Regions from separate parts of the Elizabethkingia bruuniana genome, predicted to be linked through region 3. Evidence: riboswitches for the same ligand, from Rfam matches in the RefSeq annotation. Region 3 holds a riboswitch; each other region holds the start of a gene.
The links. A riboswitch is a leader RNA that binds a small molecule or an ion and turns the genes downstream of it on or off. The one in region 3 is predicted to bind cobalamin.
Positions count from the first base shown of each region.

Region 1: linked by a shared signal. The riboswitch ahead of AYC65_RS07390 (TonB-dependent receptor plug domain-containing protein) and the one ahead of AYC65_RS12595 (TonB-dependent receptor) in region 3 are both predicted to bind cobalamin.
Region 2: linked by a shared signal. The riboswitch ahead of prpB (methylisocitrate lyase) and the one ahead of AYC65_RS12595 (TonB-dependent receptor) in region 3 are both predicted to bind cobalamin.
Region 4: linked by a shared signal. The riboswitch ahead of metE (5-methyltetrahydropteroyltriglutamate--homocysteine S-methyltransferase) and the one ahead of AYC65_RS12595 (TonB-dependent receptor) in region 3 are both predicted to bind cobalamin.

Region 1 covers NZ_CP014337.1:1,582,482-1,587,547, reverse strand. The annotation lists gene AYC65_RS07390 (TonB-dependent receptor plug domain-containing protein) at 1-1,638, opposite strand, end outside; cobalamin riboswitch at 1,741-1,914, opposite strand; gene cdd (cytidine deaminase) at 1,922-2,407, opposite strand; gene AYC65_RS07380 (SusC/RagA family TonB-linked outer membrane protein) at 2,739-5,066, shown strand, end outside.
Region 2 covers NZ_CP014337.1:446,383-451,448, reverse strand. The annotation lists gene AYC65_RS02110 (bifunctional 2-methylcitrate dehydratase/aconitate hydratase) at 1-695, opposite strand, end outside; gene prpC (bifunctional 2-methylcitrate synthase/citrate synthase) at 745-1,896, opposite strand; gene prpB (methylisocitrate lyase) at 1,886-2,791, opposite strand; cobalamin riboswitch at 3,113-3,308, opposite strand; gene AYC65_RS02095 (hypothetical protein) at 4,239-4,490, opposite strand; gene AYC65_RS02090 (M28 family metallopeptidase) at 4,718-5,066, opposite strand, start outside.
Region 3 covers NZ_CP014337.1:2,713,739-2,718,804, forward strand. The annotation lists gene AYC65_RS12580 (serine hydrolase domain-containing protein) at 1-651, shown strand, start outside; gene AYC65_RS12585 (CynX/NimT family MFS transporter) at 678-1,880, opposite strand; gene AYC65_RS12590 (helix-turn-helix domain-containing protein) at 1,955-2,740, shown strand; cobalamin riboswitch at 3,034-3,217, shown strand; gene AYC65_RS12595 (TonB-dependent receptor) at 3,334-5,066, shown strand, end outside.
Region 4 covers NZ_CP014337.1:2,612,998-2,618,063, reverse strand. The annotation lists gene pruA (L-glutamate gamma-semialdehyde dehydrogenase) at 1-564, shown strand, start outside; gene AYC65_RS12135 (Lrp/AsnC family transcriptional regulator) at 1,560-2,039, opposite strand; cobalamin riboswitch at 2,182-2,359, shown strand; gene metE (5-methyltetrahydropteroyltriglutamate--homocysteine S-methyltransferase) at 2,509-4,827, shown strand; gene AYC65_RS12125 (thioredoxin family protein) at 4,901-5,066, shown strand, end outside.

The DNA.
Region 1 (5,066 bases), 1.1 Mb from region 3:
TACATAAGAGTTAACCCTTTGTTTTGGCTGGCGTAGCATTGTTGCTTCTTTATCTTTTTCTACAAAGCTATAGTTCCCTCCAAATTTAACCATATCAATGATCTGATAGTCGAATCCAATTTCAAATCCTTTTACTTTATTCTCGTCTATATTCTGGAAGCTTCCCGTATAATCAGGATTAGATACATAAGCGAAAGCATCTTTTTCTTTTCTCTGGAATAGGCTTACATTAAAGTTTAAACTTCTGTCTTTTTTACCAAAACTTAAATCAATTTCATGAGACTGGTTTCTTTCTGGTTTTAGATCAGGGTTTGGTAAAGTCCAAGGAAGTGATCCGTAATTTTGATATAGGGTAGGTGCAATAAATGCTGTAGCGAAGGAATAACCAATCTTAAAATAAGTATCGCTGAATTCTTTTATGTAATAAGGATTTACACTATAAACCCAGTGATTTCCAAATTTAGAGTTATCAGTCATTCTGGCGCCTGCATCCAAGTTAAAACCTTTATAGTTTGCATTAAAGTTGGCATAGGCATCAAAACTATGAAGCTTCGTATCACCACTTTTCAGTACTTCCTCCATGTTTTCTTTACCAAATGGAAGAGATTTTGAACTCATCTTCTGGTCTTCATACTGTACTCCAACTGTAAAGTTGAAATAATCATTTACTTTATAATTATTATAAAGTTCTGCAATAAAGTTTTTACCATTGTAAGAGAACTGATCCTGATAAGAAGAGCCTTTCATACTTTGTCCTAATCTGTCTACATCTGTATAACGGGTATTGAATACAATCTTACCATTGTTATATCTGTAATTAGCATTACCTCCTACATAGAACTGTTTATCATTTCCACGGTTTTGGCCATCAGCAAAAGCTCCTGTATCGTATAAATAAAGATTGTGATTCCAGCCACTATTGATGTTAACATCAAAATTATTCCCTGAGTAACCTACACCAGCAGAAAGATTTTGCTTTTCCCAACCATCTTTATCAAAAGTACTATCGCCTTTAGCAGAAGATAATCCTTGAGATTTTTCATTGAAGGCATTAACCTGATAATTAAATTTATCAATCTTTCCTCTTAATGCTGCATCCTGTGCATATGTATCATAAGAACCTGCTCTTGCAGTAAGAGCTCCTTCAATAGCTTTTTGTGATGCTTTCTTTGTTTTTACATTGATTACCGATACAGTAGCATTAGATCCATATAATACAGAAGAAGCGCCATTCAGGACCTCAATACTTTCAACACTTTCCAGAGCCAGTAAACGAAGATCTGCTGCAGTATAATCATTCCCTGTAACATCTCTTAACGGAACACCATCTAATAATATAACTACATTAGCACTTTTCCCGCCTCTAATCTTCATTAGTTTAGGTTCAGTAGCATTGTTGAAATTACCTGTAATCTGGAAACCGGCAACCTGGTCCAATACATCACTGAGGTTTTGTCCTTTATACTTTTCCAGGTCTTTAGCTGAAATAAGGGTGACATTTTTGCCCGTTTTATAAAGTTTTTGCGGGGTTTTAGAAGCAATAGTTACTTCTTCAATCTGACCACTTTTTTCTTCCTGAGCGTATAATCCGGAACCAACAATAAGGAGTGCTCCGATTACAAATAGTTTTTTATTCATGAATAAAATTTAGCTAATACTGTATCCGGAGAAATAAGAATAAACAACCCTGAGTATCTAGGGCAGATTATAATTCAAGCTTTTCCTCCGAAAGTTGTTAATTAATAATTATAGTTTCAGGCAGGTCTCCTGGCTTTCACATTTCTGTGCCTTCCCGTAATTACAGTGGCTTTGTACAGAAATACTTCAGTGATCTACAGTTGCGGGGACAGCTCTGGTGTTGCACCAGATTCCCTTTTCATCGGACAATGCCGAACCTGAAATTTTTGCAAATATAAGAAAGTTATAGATAGTTTTTGTCGAAGGAAAAAGGAAGTAAATCTTTTACACTGTAGCATTTAACAGTTTTTCCCTGTGTAGACGCAAAATAAATTTCAATAGGGGAGCTTTGTTTACTCTCATATTCTAATATAGATTGTCTGCATGAACCACATGGTGGAATTGGAATATTATTATCAGCTGCCTCATTTTTTGGGCCGCCAACTACAAATATTTTTTTAATTTCAAGTCCGGGATGGTTTGCTGCCAGCCAGTATATAGCAGTTCTTTCCGCACATAATCCTGAAGGATAAGCTGCATTTTCCTGATTATTACCAACAATAATTTCGCCGTTTTCAAGAAGGATTGCACATCCTACAAAAAACTCCGAGTAGGGAGCATAAGCTGTTTTACGGATTTCAGAAGCTGTTTCGAATAGCTTCTTTTCGATATCGTCTAATTCCGATATGTTTTTATAAACTTCAAAGTGAATGTTTAAATCTTGTTTCATTCGTTACAAATAAAGGGAGGTAAAATTACTCATAAATATCGAAATACAAACTATTATAATAAAGCCTGCATTTTTAATCAGCACATAGAAAGGAAATCAGGCATTTGCAAATCCAGAAAAAAGATAATTATAGTATTATTATGATTCTTTCGTCTCCGAAAATTAGATCAATTGATACTGTTTTAATGAAATTTAATATATAGAGAGTAGGATATTTTATATTTTATAAACCTTTGTTTTTGCACTATTTTCCAAATATAAAGTTAATGAAATGCTAAACAGGTGTTAATATTAACTTAAAATACGAGGGATACTTTTGCAAAAAAACTGAATGAAACGAGTATTATTATCTGCTTCAGTTGTATTATTACCTTTTCTGCCTTACGCACAGGAAGTTAGTAAAAAAGATACACTGAAACAGAAAGAGAAGAACATTGATGGAGTTGTAATTACCGCCTTGGGAATTGGTAAAAAAGCAAAGAAAATTGGTTATTCCACTCAGGAAATCAATACCAAACAATTCGAAACTGTAACCACACCAAGCGTAGGAAATCTTTTTGCAGGACAGGTTGCCGGGCTTAATGTCTCCAACCCTCCGGGAATGCAGCAAAAACCAACTTTTACATTGCGCGGAAACTCTAACGTTATTATTGTAATAGATGGCGTTATTGTAGACGACAAAACATTCCAGGCACTGGATCCTTCTAACATCGAGAACATTAACGTACTAAAAGGAGCTACGGCATCTGCATTATACGGCTCCAGAGGTAGATATGGTGCCATTCTGGTAACCACCAAAAGCGCTAAGAAAAGTGGATTTACAGTTGAATTTGGTCAGAACACTATGTTTACAGCTGGTTTTACAAACCTTCCAAAAACACAAACAGAATACGGAAACGGTTCTCACGGTAAATATGAGTTCTGGGATGGTGCCGATGGGGGTATCAATGACGGAGATATGATCTGGGGACCAAAATTTGTTCCCGGAAGAAAGCTTGCTCAGTGGAACAGCCCAATACTGGATAAACAAACTGGCCAGGTAATTCCGTGGTATGGTAATGTAACCAATACTCCGTATAATGATAAATCAAGATACGAAAGAGTACCTACAGACTGGACTTACCATGATAACCTGAATACATTTTTGACGCCTTCGTTTATTAATAATACAAACTTCGCAGTTAATTATAAACATAATAAAGACACTTACAGACTTTCCGGAAACTTCATGAATTTTGATGACAGAATTCCTGAGTCTTATCTTAGAAAATACGGAGCTAACTTCTCCAGTAATACATACATCACAGATAAGTTAAGTTTTAATACAAAATTGGCTTATAACAGAACAACTACACCAAGTATGCCTAACTATAACTATGACCCGAGCGGGCATATGTATACTATACTTATCTGGATGGGCGGTGACGTAGATGGTAGAGACCTGAAAAATAACCTTTGGGTAAAAGGAAGAGAGGGTTATCAACAAGCAAACTGGAACTACGCATGGTATAATAACCCTTGGTTTGGTGCTAAAAACTTTAAAAACAGTGTTGCTACTGATGTCTATAGCGCCCAGACAGGATTGACCTATGAAGCATCTGATGAATTCACAGTGAAAGGTAAAATTTCCTATGTAGAAAATGATACTAAAAACGAATTAAAGAGTCCATATTCTTATTTTAATTATGATGCTCCAAGAAATGGCCGTTACAGAGTAACAAATTCTAAAACTATAAACCTGAACTACGATGTCCTTGCTACCTATAACAAGGCTATTACAGACAATATTAACTTAACAGTTAATGCCGGAGGATCAGGATTCTACTATAAGTATAAAGATGACATAACATCTGTAGACGGATTAAAAGTTCCCGGAATATATTCTTTCGATAACTCGATAAAGCCTTTAACCCGTGACTATAATATCAACGAGAAATTAATTTATAGTGCTTATGGTACTGTGGATTTAGAGTTCTATAAAACTTTATTTGTGAATGTTTCAGGAAGAAATGACTGGTCTTCTACATTACCAAAAAGCAACAGATCTTATTTCTATCCGTCTGCATCCTTCAGTTTGCTGCTGAATAATATAATCCCAATGCCAAAAGCATTCGATATTGTAAAACTTTATGGTTCTTGGGCACAGATTGCATATGATTTTGATCCTTATGCTATTCGTAATTATTACCTTAACAATGGTGGTAATACCTTTAATGGAAATCCTTACTACACTTATCCATCAGTACTAAACAAAGAAGGAAACATAGGTCCTGAGAAAACAAGATCTTATGAAGCTGGTTTAAATATCGGTATGCTGAATAACAGAATTAGTTTGGATGTAGCTTATTACAATACACTGGATTATAATAATATTCTGAGATTCCCGGGCTCACAGACATCTGGTTTTGCTACAGAAGTGGTAAACGGAAATAAATATACCACAAATGGTGTAGATATATCCCTAAACCTTGTACCTATTAAGAATAGAAATTTCCAGTGGAAGTCTTTACTTAACTGGAGCAAGTCGGTTCAGAAGATCACTGAAATCTATCAGGGACGAGACAATTATAATAATATAAAACTTAACGAACGTACTGATAGTTTCTATGGTTATACCTGGAAAAAGAATGCAAACGGAGCGCTTATTTTAGATGCCAAT
Region 2 (5,066 bases), 2.2 Mb from region 3:
GCTCTGGAAGTAGCATCTCCGGCCGCCCAGGATTTGCGACTACCAGTATTAGGCGCATGGCGATATGTTCTTAGGGATTGTCCATCTACAAATGCAAGTGAAACAGCATTAATCAGTTCGTCTCTGGTAAGGCCAATCAGCTTTCCGACAACAGCCGTAGACGCCAATTTTACTAACAACACATGATCCAGTCCGACTTTATTAAATGAATTCTCCAGAGCTATTACACCCTGAATCTCATGTGCCATAATCATAGCTTCCAATACCTGTTTCATTTTCAAAGGCTTTTTACCTTCTGCTATACTCGTTCTGGACAGCCAGTCAGCTGTTGCCAAAATTCCGCCCAGATTATCTGAAGGATGTCCCCATTCAGCGGCCAGCCAGGTATCGTTGAAATCCAGCCAGCGAATAATAGCGCCTATATTAAAAGCTGCCTGAACCGGATCCAGCTGAAATTGTGTTCCCGGTACTTTAGCACCATTGGGTACAATGGTTCCTTTTACAATTGGTCCCAGCAATTTGGTACATGCCGGATATGTTAATGCCTCCAGACCACATCCTATTGTATCCAATAGACAATAGTGTGCAGTTTTCCAGGCTAGATCATTCTTTATTTCGTAATTCAGTACATAATCCGCAATAGCTGTTAAAACATGATCTGGTTGCGGTCTTTCGTTAGATATATGATTGCTCATTGTAATTTAAAGTTGAATGTTATTTATTATTTAGGTGTTATTTTGGAATCTATTTTCTGTCTGTAATAGGGACAAATTCTTTATTCTCCGGCCCAATGTAATTGGCACTTGGTCTGATGATTTTTCCATCCTGTCTTTGTTCGATGATATGTGCACTCCAGCCAGTTACTCTGGAAATAACAAATAATGGTGTAAACATAAGTGTTGGCACGCCCATCTGATGATAAGACACTGCTGAGAACCAATCCAGATTAGGGAACATTTTCTTTTCTTCCCACATTACTGTTTCTAGTCTTTCTGCAATATTAAATAGCAGCATATCACCTGATTCTTCAGATAGCTCTCTGGCAACTTCTTTAATAACTACATTTCTTGGATCTGATATTGTATAAACCGGATGTCCAAAACCTATAATCACTTCTTTATTGGCGATTCGTTGGCGGATATCCGCTTCGGCTTCGTCCGGAGAATTATAGCGGCTTTGTATTTCAAAAGCAACTTCATTGGCACCGCCGTGTTTTGGGCCTCTTAATGCGCCAATTGCACCTGTAATTGCTGAATAAAAATCCGATCCTGTTCCGGCAATAACCCGGCTTGTGAAAGTAGAAGCATTGAATTCGTGTTCGGCATACAGGTTAAGTGAAATCTGCATAGCTTTCACCCAGGATTCAGAAGGTTCCTTACCATGTAATAAATGCAGAAAATGACCACCAATTGTATCATCATCAGTATTCACTTCTATTTCTTTCCCGTTGTGACTGTAATGATACCAATACAGCAATCCTGAACTAAAGGACGCTAATAATTTATCTGCTATATCTCTTGCTCCTGCTACATTATGGTCGTCTTTCTCCGGCTGTATACTTCCAATAGCTGACACCATAGATCTCATAACATCCATTGGGTGTGCAGCTGCCGGAATACTTTTCAGAATATTTCTCACAGAGTTAGGCAGTCCCCTCAGTGACTTTAGTTTGGATTTATAATTTTTCAATTGTGCCTCTGTAGGCAGCTGGCCATATATAAGCAGGTAGGCAACTTCCTCAAACTGGGCTTTCACGGCCAGATCAAGAATATTATAGCCTCTGTAGTGTAAATCATTTCCACTTTTACCAACGCTGCAAAGCGCTGTATTTCCTGCCGTTACTCCCGAAAGAGCCACACTTTTTTTAGGTTTAAAGGTTCCTTCGTTACTTGACATCTTGGTTTGTTTTAAACAGGTTATCTAATTTTTGTTCATAATCGTAGTAGCCAATACTTGCGTACAGTTCTTCTCTCGTCTGCATTGTATCCAGTACATTGGCTTGAGTACCATCTTTGCGGATATGTTCATATACATTGAGGGCCGCTTTGTTCGCAGCACGGAAGGCAGACAATGGATATAATACCAGTCCCACTCCAGCTGCTTTCAGCTCGTCCACAGTATACATTTTAATCATCCCGAATTCGGTAATATTTGCCAAAACAGGAATACCTGTAGCATCTACGAATTTTTGATAAACACTAAGATCCGGAACAGCTTCTGCAAAAATAAAGTCGGCTCCCGCCTCTTTATAAGCTACCGCGCGTTCCAATGTTTTTTCCAGTCCTTCATTAGCGAAAGCATCTGTACGGGCACCGATCACAAAATTGTCGTCTGTGCGGGCATCTGTTGCTGCTTTCAGCCTGTCCGACATTTCCTCTTTACTTACCAGTTCTTTTCCTGGACGGTGGCCACAACGTTTCGCACCAACCTGGTCTTCAATGTGTAAAGCAGCTGCCCCGGCTTTAATCAGTGAACTCACTGTACGGGCAATATTAAAGGCGGAAGGGCCGAAACCGGTATCAACATCTACTAATAAAGGCAGATCGCATACATTTGTAATACGCTGAATGTCTGTAAGTACGTCATCCAATGTCGTAATACCCAGATCCGGAACCCCTAGTGAGCCTGCTGCAACACCACCTCCTGAAAGATATATTGCATTAAATCCCGCCTGTTGGGCCAATAATGCATGGTTAGCATTAATGGCTCCTACGATCTGAAGAGGGTTTTCTTTTTGCATAGCTTCCCGGAACCGTAAACCGGGAGATCCTAAACTCGCATTTTTACTCATTTCAATACTATTGTTAATTTCATGTTTTTCTATCTGTCAAGCCTTTTGCTTTTTATCTTTTGGGGCATCAGAATTTCAAAGTCAGTAAAGTCCGGTTAAAAACCAGAATCACATTCTTTGTAAGCTTTCTAAAACTTTTACGGAGGAATACTAAGAGGATCAGAATACGGGATATACTACAGAAGATAAGATGACTCTGTGTATATCATTCCTGTGAAATGATAATAACGTTGGGTAATACCAGAATAGGCTTCTTTTTTATTATTATCAAAAAACAAAATACGTATCATACCTGACTATAAGCTTCAGACCGCGAAAGCATCGTCAATTCGAAAAGAGGCAGGTCTCCTGACTTGTAACAGTTATCATCGTTCTTCCCATTCTGTTGAATGAACAGTGAACTTATTGTTGATAATAACCTTATGTATTGTTACTTACAGTTGCGCGACAGTTCGTGATTTTCACACGATTCCCTTTTAATACACGTCTAAGTGTAACCAATTTCGGTTGATATTAGAAACAAAAGAATTTGTTCCTGTTCTAAATATAGAAAATTTTGTCTATCATTTGTAAATATTTCAGACCGGAGCCGGAAATTATTGATATTTTAAAGTAAGCTAAAAGCTGAATCACCGTCTGTAAGGGCATTATTGATATTTTATATCTATGCAGTAAATAATTTATTTTACCCTGATACAATATCATTTTCTGCCTGATTTTTAGTCAGTATATTCACCTAAAATCGACACAGAAATCCAATATTCGGGTTTTAAAGGATAAAATATAAATCCGGGGATAGAAATAATATCCCTGTTCACAGATAGTATTCCTCCGGAATACCTGCTTTCTCATACATTTGTTTTTTTTACACAGATTAGACTCCTCCGGAGTATCTTTTCAATCTTTCTGATTTCTCATATCATGAAATTTTATACTGAAAATAGAGTTTCATCATAATGAATGAGAAGCTCCGTCAGGAACTTTATCTCTATAGATTATAATTATGAATAACCAGGGCGTTCCGGAGGAACGCTATCTTAATCGGAGAATTGAAAATCATTTATATGAAAAATCAAAACTTCGGATTAATTTATAACACTTTAGCTAAAGGCTTTTATCCACAATAGTTCAGCTAAGGGCACTTTAGATTTTTTAAATGCTTCGACAGGCTCAGCATGACACGGCTTTACATTAAGCAAAATATTCATCTTAAGTGATCATCTTTATGAATTTAGATTTGTAATCTCAAGTAACTAAAGTATTTTTATGTCAAACTTATCACAGACTTTTATCAAAAAGTCAAAAGGATTTCATCTTCGTATTAGCTGAGCCTTCTGTCCAGTTTCCCATTTTTGACTCTGATCCAAAATATTCCCACCAGATTTAGCAGAATATAAACTAAAAAAGCTTCCTTACGGAAGCCTTAATTGGTCATTCAATTCTATTTCTATTTTTTAAAAATCCATTCCTGAAGATTCTTCGGCATATCGTGAATAATCTTCTTTACCTCCTCAATATTGTCACATCTCTCAATATTGACGCTAAACTTGAAGTTTGGCATCAAACATAGACTCACTTTTCCATAGTAATCGGATAGTTTCTGATAAAGTTCCTTTCGGATATTTTCGAAATAAAACTTTGCATCACTGAAATTATCTCCGATACCGGAAACGTTATTATTTACTAACACTATTTCCATAAGGCTATATTTTATAATTACCTAAAAATAAGAATTTTACATAAAATGAAACCTTATTACTTACTAACATTTCCACATTAACGTTCTTAATTTTTTTATAATATCAGAGCTGTAAATCAGATATATCCGTATTTTTTCTTTTTTGCCAACTTTGGAAATCTATATAAAAAAACCGGAGAAATAAATTCTCCGGCAACTTCATAAAAACAGATGTTTTTATATTAACATTATTTTTTGTCTACAACAATTCTGTCTGGTCTGTTTGCCAGATCCCATGCTATAGCGAATACTAACTGAGTTCTTTTCATCAACAACGGATAATCTATTTTATCCGGCGTATCAGTAGGCTTGTGATAATCTTCGTGAATACCATCGAAGAAGAAGGCAATCGGAATATTGTGTTTTGCAAAGTTATAGTGGTCTGAACGATAATAGATTCTGTCCGGATCTTTCGGATCATCGTATTTATAATCCAGATATAAGTTGTGCGTTGCTTTATTAGCTTTCTCTACAGCTTCTTTCAACTGAGAACTTAACATTTCTGAACCTACTACATATACAAAGTTCGGATTATCT
Region 3 (5,066 bases):
AAAGATAAACCATTGATTTTTGAACCCGGGACAAAAGAACAATATGGACAGTCGGATTTCATGGTATTGTCCTATATTTTCGAAAAAATATACAACAAGCCCTTTACCAAAATTTTGCATGACGAAGTAATTATTCCATTGGGTATGACTGATGGCGGATATGATATGGAATATAAAGTAGATGGCAGGTTTCTAAAGACAGATTTGATAAAAGAAAAAGTGATTACCTATTACGACGATGCCGGTAAACTGGTTAGTTATAAGTTTCTTTATCCACAATATACCTATCCGGGAGGTGGATATTTCGCGTCTATTAATGATATGGCTAACTGGGCAGCCGGACTGGATAAGAGTAGATTATTCCCATTGGATTTCGCAAATGAACTGGTATACAGCAGCGAAAAACTGGGAGATAAAACCGCTGAATTCTCAAAAGTAGGCTGGGCCTTGGAAAACGACGGAAATATATATTATGGAGGACATAGCGGTGGTCCGGGACTTGGAGATGTTTTAAGATTCCCGAAAGAGAAAATAACCATAATTACCTTATCAAATGACGGAGAATTATATCCTCAGTTCTCACGGGCTATTGCATCGTGGTATATAAAGGGCTTATCCCAAAAATTAGAAATAAAAAAATTCGACAGATAAATACGGTTATTATTTAGTTGAGATATTTAATCTTCTACATATCTCCTGCCTGCTGCTCTGAATCCGAAAAAGAACATCAGAAGAACTGCAGCTGCCAAAAAATAAAAAGAACTCTGCCAACCAGAACCCCAATCATGTAACTTACCAAATACCGGAGGTCCGAAGGCTGCTATAAGATAACCAACAGATTGTGCCATTCCGGATATTTTAATGGCATTGGCACTGGACTTTGTACGCAGTGAGAAAAACAGAATCGAAAGACTGAACGATAATCCGTTTGACAGTCCCAATAATACAGCTGTAAAATAGACCCAGTCAGACTTAAGCCATGCAAACATAAGTACACTTGCCAGCATAGGTACACAGACAAAAAATATCATAATTTTCTGATCTTTCATCTTATTAGCTATAATAGGCCCCACAAATGTAATAGGAAGCATCGCAATCTGAATGGCAAACAATACCCAACCCGGTGCATTACCTGTCATTCCGTAGTCACCTAAAACAGCAGGCAGCCAGGATACAAGGCTATAATATACCAAAGACTGCAATCCCATAAATATACTAATATTCCATGCCTGAGCCGATTTAAACATATTAAAATCCGATTTGGTCATATCTGTTTTCTGTTGCTGTGCTGTACTTTTATTGAAAATGAGCTCTAGTACAACAACCAATAAAGCTAGTAATGCAATAACAAGCCATATCCCCAGAGAACCCTGCCAGCCATATCCTGTCCATTTCCCGATACTGATACTGTAGCCGGACGCCAGAGCAGCAGTAAGATTCATTGCTACAGCAAATATTCCGGTCATAAGGCCAATCTGTTTTGGAAAATTATTTTTGATATACCCGGGTGTTATTACATTACCAATGGCAATCCCAAGACCAATAAAAACAGAGCCTGCAAATAGAGTCCATACAGAGCCAAACACCCTTAGAAACAGGCCAAAACTAAGTATAATAAGTGCATAAAGTAAAAATCTGTTAATGCTGAGTTTATGTGAAAAACGACTAACCAATACCGAACAACTGGCGAACATAAATAAAGGGATAGAAGTCAGCAGACTGCTCTGAAAATGGTCCAGATGCAGGGTGCTCCCTATCTGATCCAATACCGGACCAACAGCCGTTATAGGAGATCTGAGGTTACTGGATACCAGTATAACAACTAAAACATTAATCAGTAATAAAAAAACTGAGGCTTCTTTTCTTGTTTCGTATTTCATCGTCATAAAGATTAGGGTACAAAAGTAATTACGTAATTTTATTTAAATTTGCCATAATATTAATATAAAACGACATGAGCTGCAGCCAGAATCCTATCAATATAGATGATATAGAAAAACCCTATTTTGTTTGGTTTGAAGACAACTGGATACATGATGATGAATTGCACTCGCATCATAAAGGTCAGTTGGTATATGTGGAAAGCGGCTTCCAATATCTGACAGTTGAAGGAAAGATTTACCTTTTACCACAAAACCATGCTGCATGGATACCATCAGGGCATATTCACAAAACCAACTCACATTCGGAAAAGATAAAATTGATGATTATGTTTTTCGATGTGGAAAAAGATATTCCTTTTTACAATGAAGTAAGTGTTTTTCTAGTACCTCCGGTTTTAAAAGAGATGATTAAATATGCTGAAAAGTGGTCAAAAAAGATACAGGAGGATCCACACGAAACTTTATTCCTAAAGGCTTTGAGCAATGAACTCCCACAATTTGTTGCGCGATCACTGCAACTGCACATCAGCCCGCCGGAAGATAAAAGACTGTGTAAAGCCATTGATTATCTTCACGAACATTATACAGAAGATTTGAGTATGGAAGATCTTAGCGAAATTGCTGCTCTGTCCTTGCGTACACTGGAACGGATTTTCAAAAAAGAAACAGGATTAACGCTAAGTAAATACCAACAAATGCTCCGCATTATTAAAAGTCTGGAATTATTGAGTGACCAGCAATGGACCATTTCTGAAATAGCTTTTAAAACAGGTTATAAAAGCCTGCAGGCATATACCAATAGTTTCTTTTCTGTTATGCAATACCGTCCCAGTGAGTTTCTGAAAAAACTAGTTTAGATTTTGGATAGCTTTTTAAAGAGCAAAGCATTACTCCAGATTTTATATTTCGTAGTGAGTTAGTTAACAATTGCTCATAGTTTATAAATTCTCATATTAAATTACTCACTATGTAGTGATAAAATATTATATTTGTATTGTAAATAGTCTTCCCCCGACTATTTTACAATTATTGGACTAATAAGTTATACAGGTGAGAAAGCCGGCTACCTTTATGTATGATGAAGAAGTGGTCGGCATTCTCTTTTTATTCCTTTATATCTCAATCATTTACATTACATTATAAATACCTATATTTGCCACCAGTTTTTGGTGCACCTTAAAAAGTGCTTAAAAGGGAATCAGGTGTAAATCCTGAACAGACCCGCTGCTGTAAACTTCATAAAAAATCTTGGCAATACGTCACTGTTACTATCGGTAATGGGAAGGCGCTAAAGAGAAGTAAGTCAGAAGACCTGCCAGAAGTATATGTTTGATGCTTTCGTGGAATAAAGCTATATCGACCTGAATAAACTCTCCCGGACTTTTCTCTGGGTTAGTCATGTACTGATATTTGCAGCAAAGGCATAAACATTTTAATAAATGTAAAGCCAATGCTAAAAAGACTATTCTCTTTCTGTTTAATTCCCTTGCTTCTGCTTTTTGCAACCGGGTTTTCTTTTGCACAGAAAAAAGATACAACACGAATAAGAGAAGTTGAGGCTGTAGACATTTTCAAAAAAAATACACGTACTGTTCTCCCGCCTCAGAAGTTAACATCTGATATTATTGAAAAGCTAAATAATAATTCAGTTGCCGATGCGCTTCGATATTTTTCCGGTGTTCAGATTAAAGATTATGGTGGTGTCGGCGGACTAAAGACAGTTGATATCCGAAGTCTCGGAGCACAGCAAGTTGGTGTTTTCTATGATGGAATTCCCATCGGAAATGCACAAAACGGAATTGTAGATCTTGGCAAGTTTTCTCTGGATGATCTGGAAGAAATAACATTATACAATGGTCAGAAAAGTGACATTTTCCAACCTGCAAAAGATTTCGGAAGCTCGGGGACCATTTATCTTCAGCCTAAAAAACCCGTATTCAGAGAAAGCAGGACAACCAATCTTACAGTCCGCACGAAAAGTGGTTCTATACAAACTTTCAATCCTTCTTTCAGATTAGAGCAAAAGCTTTCTAATTCTGTTTCTGCATCCTTTAGCGGAGAATATCTGGATACTGACGGAATTTATAAGTTCAGATATTACCGGAAATATCTAAATGGTCAGATTGCCTATGATACCATTGCAAAGCGACATGATGCAGATGTAAAGGCAAAGCGATTTGAAACCAGCATTAACGGAGATCTGAAAAACGGAAAATGGGATCTGAGAGCCTATGCCTATTTATCTAACCGTGGGTTACCGGGCGCTATAGTGAACGGACGATTCGGCGACGAAGGCCAAAGACTAAAAGATGCCAATTATTTTGTTCAGGGAAGCTGGATGCAGAAAATCTTTCCAAAAGTACAAACACAGCTGAAAGCTAAATTTGCATACGATTACAATCGTTATATAGATACCCTTGCACCTCAGCGTCCAAAAATCGACAATCAGTATATACAACGGGAATTCTACATCTCCTCCTCTACCCTTTACCAAATTAACAATAACTGGGATGCAGCTATTTCCGCAGACTTTCAGTACAATAATATGGCAGCAAATCTTTACAATTTCAGTTATCCCAAACGTTATACCACCCTTCTTGCTTTAGCTATGAATTATCGTTGGGGAAGACTGAAAGCACAGGGAAGTTTACTCGGAACCTTTGTCCAGAATAAAGTTTTACAAAATGCTGCACCGGGAGATGAAAATAAATGGACGCCTGCCCTTTTTATCAATTACCAGCCCTTCAGTCAACATGAATTTTATTTAAAGGCTTTCTATAAGCAGGTTTTCAGGCTTCCTACTTTCAATGAAATGTATTACAAAACATTAGGGATGTCACTCCTGAAACCCGAATTTACACACCAGTATGATTTTGGTTTTACCTACCGGAAAAATTTCTCACGGGGAATCGTAAAAAATATCAGTCTTAATGTTGACGGTTACTACAATAATGTCACCAATAAGATTACTTCAACCTTTAATGGTAATATGTTTATCTGGATGAATCTGAGTCTGGGCAAAGTAGAAATTATAGGAACAGATGTCAATCTTCAAAGTGAATTGGAATTAGGTCAATGGCGCATACGCCCGCTCCTTACTTATACCTACCAAAGAGCAAGAGATTTTACAGATCCTAAAAAAAGTTACTACGGCCATCAGATTCCTTATACTCCATGGAACAG
Region 4 (5,066 bases), 100 kb from region 3:
AAAGTAGGAACTACTGAAGATCCGTCTAACTTTGTAAATGCAGTAATCGACAGAAACTCTTTCGATAAGTGTAAAGGTTACATCGACAGAGCTGAGAAAGCTAAAGATGCTGAGGTAGTTATCGGTGGTAAGTGCGATGATAAGAAAGGTTACTTTGTACACCCAACTGTTATCGAAACAACAAACCCACACTACGAAAGTATCGAGCAAGAGATCTTCGGACCAATCTTAACAGTTTATGTATATGAAGACAAGAAATGGGCTGAAACACTTCAGTTAGTAGACAGTACTTCTCCATATGCATTAACAGGTTCTATCTTCTCTCAAGATCGTTATGCAATCAACGAAGCTTACAAAGCATTAGAAAATGCTTCCGGTAACTTCTATATCAACGATAAGCCAACAGGAGCAGTAGTAGGTCAGCAGCCTTTCGGTGGTAGCCGTGCTTCTGGTACTAACGATAAAGCAGGATCTAAAATGAACCTTCTTCGTTGGGTATCTGCAAGAAGTATTAAGGAGACTTTTGTTCCGGCAAAAGACTACAAATACCCTTATTTAGGTTAATATTCAACCAAATATATTATAAGAGCCCTGGATTTCCGGGGCTTTTTTGTTTTAATAAAAAGGTTATAAAGGTTATGGATGTTATGAAGTTATAACTGTTAGTTGCAAAAGCGTAAATGTGTTTAATCTGTTTGGGAATTATATTTAACACTAAGGCACAAATAACTTTTACTTTTTGAATGTTGGCTAAGGCACGAATTGCTTCGCAATATCTGATTCTTTATAGCCTTGGCAAGGATTTAAACCTTGCCAAGGCTGATAATTATCTTAATGCCTAAATGATGAAAATAATTTTACCTTCAGGTGAAATCTTTGCGTCCTAAAAGCAGTGATATACCAACAATACTTTTGCTCCCTTGTAGTTAAACAACTTCTCGATACACGTCACTTTGCTCCGCACTCGAAGTGATGGGATTACCTATTTTGAAAGTACATGTCGTCAGTTCGAGTGAAATTATTAGTAGTGAAGCAGAGAATGATTTTGTATCGAGATCTCTTTTTAAACTTTAAGGAATTAAGATAGTTTAGAATTAATCGCAAATTCGCCAAGGAATTTATTTTTAACACTAAGGCGCAAAACAGGTTTATGCATGTTATATTTTTAAGACACGAATTGCTTCACAATATTTTATTCTTTATGGCCTTGTCAAGGTTTTAAACCTTGACAAGGCTACTGATTATCTTAATATCTAAATGGTGAAAATAATTTTACCTCTAGATAAAACCTTGATATCCTAAAATCAGTGGTATGTTAATAATACTTTTGTGCCTTTGTGTTTATAAACTTTTCTAAACGCGAGGTTTTATTTCCTGTTATACTGTTTTAAAGGAGTGCAAAGTTGCTAACACCTAGCAATGACTGTTGAGAACTTAATTTTCTTAATTTCTAAATGGTAGAAATAGTTTTACCTTCACGTGAAGTCTTTGTGCCCTGAAAACTGTGATATACAAACATTACTTTTGTGCCTTTGTGGTTAAATAAACCAGGTTACAACTTATAATGCTCTACCTTCAAAAGGCTGTACGCCGTACGTATTCTTTACTTCAGCCATTACAAAAGTACTATGTGTATTTCCGATACTGGTAAGTGACCCCAGTTTGTTGAAAACAAAATCCTGATAATGCTTCATATCCCGTGCATGAACTTTTAGCAGAAAATCATAATCACCGGAGACATTATAACATTCCACCACTTCATCAATATTGTGAATATCATCGACAAAAGTATGGCCGATATTACGGTCATGCTGCTTTAACCGGATATTGCAAAAAACAATCAGTCCTTGATTCAGTTTCTCTGCGTCCAAAATGGCAATATACTTCTTGATATATCCTTCTTTCTCCATTCGTCTGATTCTTTCAAAAACCGGAGAAGGAGACAGGTTTACCTGTGCTGCCAATTCTTTTACGGTAAGTTTCGAGTCATTATGAAGGATTTTCAGCAGGCGTAAATCGGTATCATCCAGTTGAAGCATAGAATAATTTTTGGTTAAAGGTACAATATTTTACCATTGAAAGAATAATATTCTGGATAAATACTATTTGTAATTTATTATGCTGAATTTAACCTGTTATTATGGAATATAAATTGGCTAAACTAACTTTGTGAAAAATAAAAATAGATCTGTAGAAACTGGTTTTACTTAATAGTAAATGAAAAGGGAATCATGTGAAAATCATGAGCTGTCGCGCAACTGTGAATACCTTACAAAGTTTTATCCACGATCCACTGTGTATGCGGGAAGGAGGATAAAATGGTATAAGTCAGGAGACCTGCCAATTTCTGAACAGGCAACTACTCTCGCGATTTGGAGTTGTGGTCTTACAGTACTTTAGTTTGTGGATTATCCGCAGACAATGGACTTATACTACTGCTTACGGCCTATAGGCGTGTGAGAGTTGTCTGGCTGTAAATACAGGAGATAACTAATAAAATATAATAAAATGCAAACACACAACCTGGGTTACCCGCGTATCGGGAAAAAGCGAGAGCTGAAAAAAGCCTGTGAACAGTATTGGTCCGGAAAGATTATTCAGAAAGAATTACTGGATGTAAGCCGCAGAATTATCAATGAAAATCTGAAATTACAACAGGAAGCAGGTATAGACTTTATTCCGGTTAACGATTTTTCGTTTTACGATCATGTATTGGATATGACGCTTACCTTGGGAGCTATTCCGCAGCGTTACCACGATGTAATCCTGAATAAAGCAAACAACGAGCTGGATCTTTATTTTGCAATGGCACGTGGTTACCAGAAAGATGGCTTGGATATCACAGCTATGGAGATGACAAAATGGTTTGATACCAACTATCATTATATTGTGCCGGAGTTCAGTAAAGGACAGAGTTTTAAATTATTATCCAACAAGATTATCAATGAGTTTATAGGTGCCAGGCAGATAGGAATAAATGCTAAGCCTGTAATATTAGGACCGGTTTCTTATTTATTATTAGGGAAAGAAAAAGAAGAAGGTTTTGAAAAATTGGACCTCATTGATAATCTGTTGTCGGTATACCTGGAAATCCTGAAATCTTTACAATCTCATGGAGCAGAATATATACAAATCGATGAACCTTTCTTAGCGCTGGATCTTACAGATAAAGCAAAAGAAGCCTATACTGCTGTATATGCTAAAATTCAGAAAGAACTTCCGAACCTAAAAATTATCCTGACTACTTATTTTGAAGGCTTGGAAGACAATCTGCCTTTAGCATTATCCTTACCTGTAGATACATTGCATGTGGATTTGATAAGAAAGCCTGAGCAGTTAGAAAATATACTGGCGGCTATACCTGAGAATCTGAAACTTTCTCTGGGGGTTGTGGACGGAAGAAATATCTGGAAGAATGATTTTGAAAGTTCACTTCAACTAATCAGAAAGGCAAAAGAGCAACTAGGGGAGAAACGTATACTGATTGCACCGTCCAGTTCGTTGTTACACGTGCCATATGATTTGGATCTGGAAACAAAAGAAGAAAGCTTACCAGCGGAAATAAAACAATGGATGGCTTATGCCAAGCAGAAGATAAAAGAAGTAGCACTACTAAGAGATCTGTCTTCAGAAAATCCTTCTGCTGAAAGTCTAGTTGCTTTCGGGGAGAATAAAAAAGCTATAGAAAATAAAAGAATTTCGACGCTGATTCATGATGCGAAAGTGCAACAGCAAATGGATGCACTGGATGCTGTACCGGTATCCCGTCAGTCTGCGTTTACGCAACGTAAAGTACAACAGCAGGAAATATTAAAACTGCCTTTATTCCCTACTACAACTATTGGTTCTTTTCCACAGACAAAAGAAGTGAGAAGCTGGAGATCACAGTTTAAGAAGGGAGAAATATCTGCAGAACGTTATACTGATTTGCTGAAAGAAGAAACGAAAAATACCATCCAACGTCAGGAGAAAATCGGTATCGATGTATTGGTACATGGAGAATTCGAAAGAAATGACATGGTGGAGTATTTCGGGGAGCAGCTGAAAGGTTTTGCTTTCACAGAAAACGGATGGGTACAAAGCTATGGAAGCCGTTGTGTAAAGCCGCCGGTAATTTATGGTGATGTTTCGCGTCCGGAGCCTTTAACGGTATTCTGGTCTCAGTATGCACAGTCTTTAACTTCCAAATGGGTAAAAGGAATGCTTACAGGTCCGGTAACTATATTGCAATGGAGCTTTGTTAGAAACGACCAATCACGTAAAGATACTGCGAATCAGATTGCATTGGCTATTCGTGATGAGGTTTTGGATCTGGAAAAAGCAGGAATCAGAATTATTCAGATCGACGAGCCTGCAATAAGAGAAGGATTGCCACTGAGAAAGAAAGATGCAGCAGTATATCTGAAATGGGCTGTTTTGGCATTCCGTATTTCGGCTTCTTCTGTAAAAGATGATACACAGATTCATACACACATGTGCTATTCTGAATTTAACGATATTATCAATCATATTGCAGACATGGATGCAGATGTAATTACGATAGAGTGCTCTCGCTCTCAGATGGAATTATTGGATGCATTTGCCGATTTTGAATATCCGAATGATATAGGACCTGGTGTTTACGACATCCATGCACCACGTGTGCCATCGAAAGAAGAAATGGTAAAACTTCTGGAAAAGGCTGCCAAAGTTATTCCTTCCAGTCAGCTTTGGGTAAATCCGGATTGTGGTTTAAAAACCAGAGGTTGGGACGAAACTGAAAAAGCACTGATTGAAATGGTTAATGCTGCGAAAGAAATGCAGAAAGAATTTGCTGCAATAGTTTAATTTTTAAGTTTCAGATGGGGATAATGTCAGAGATGTATATTACATTTGCTAATGTTTAAAAGAAATATTGAAAATGAAAAAACTAATCTCTACATTATTCCTGTTTATAGGATTACTGGCTTTTGCTCAGGCCGGAATAAAATTTGACGAAGGAAATTTTTCCAGCCTATTGGCGAAGGCTAAAAAAGAAAATAAGCTTATTTTTCTGGATGCTTATGCCAGCTGGTGTGGTCCATGTA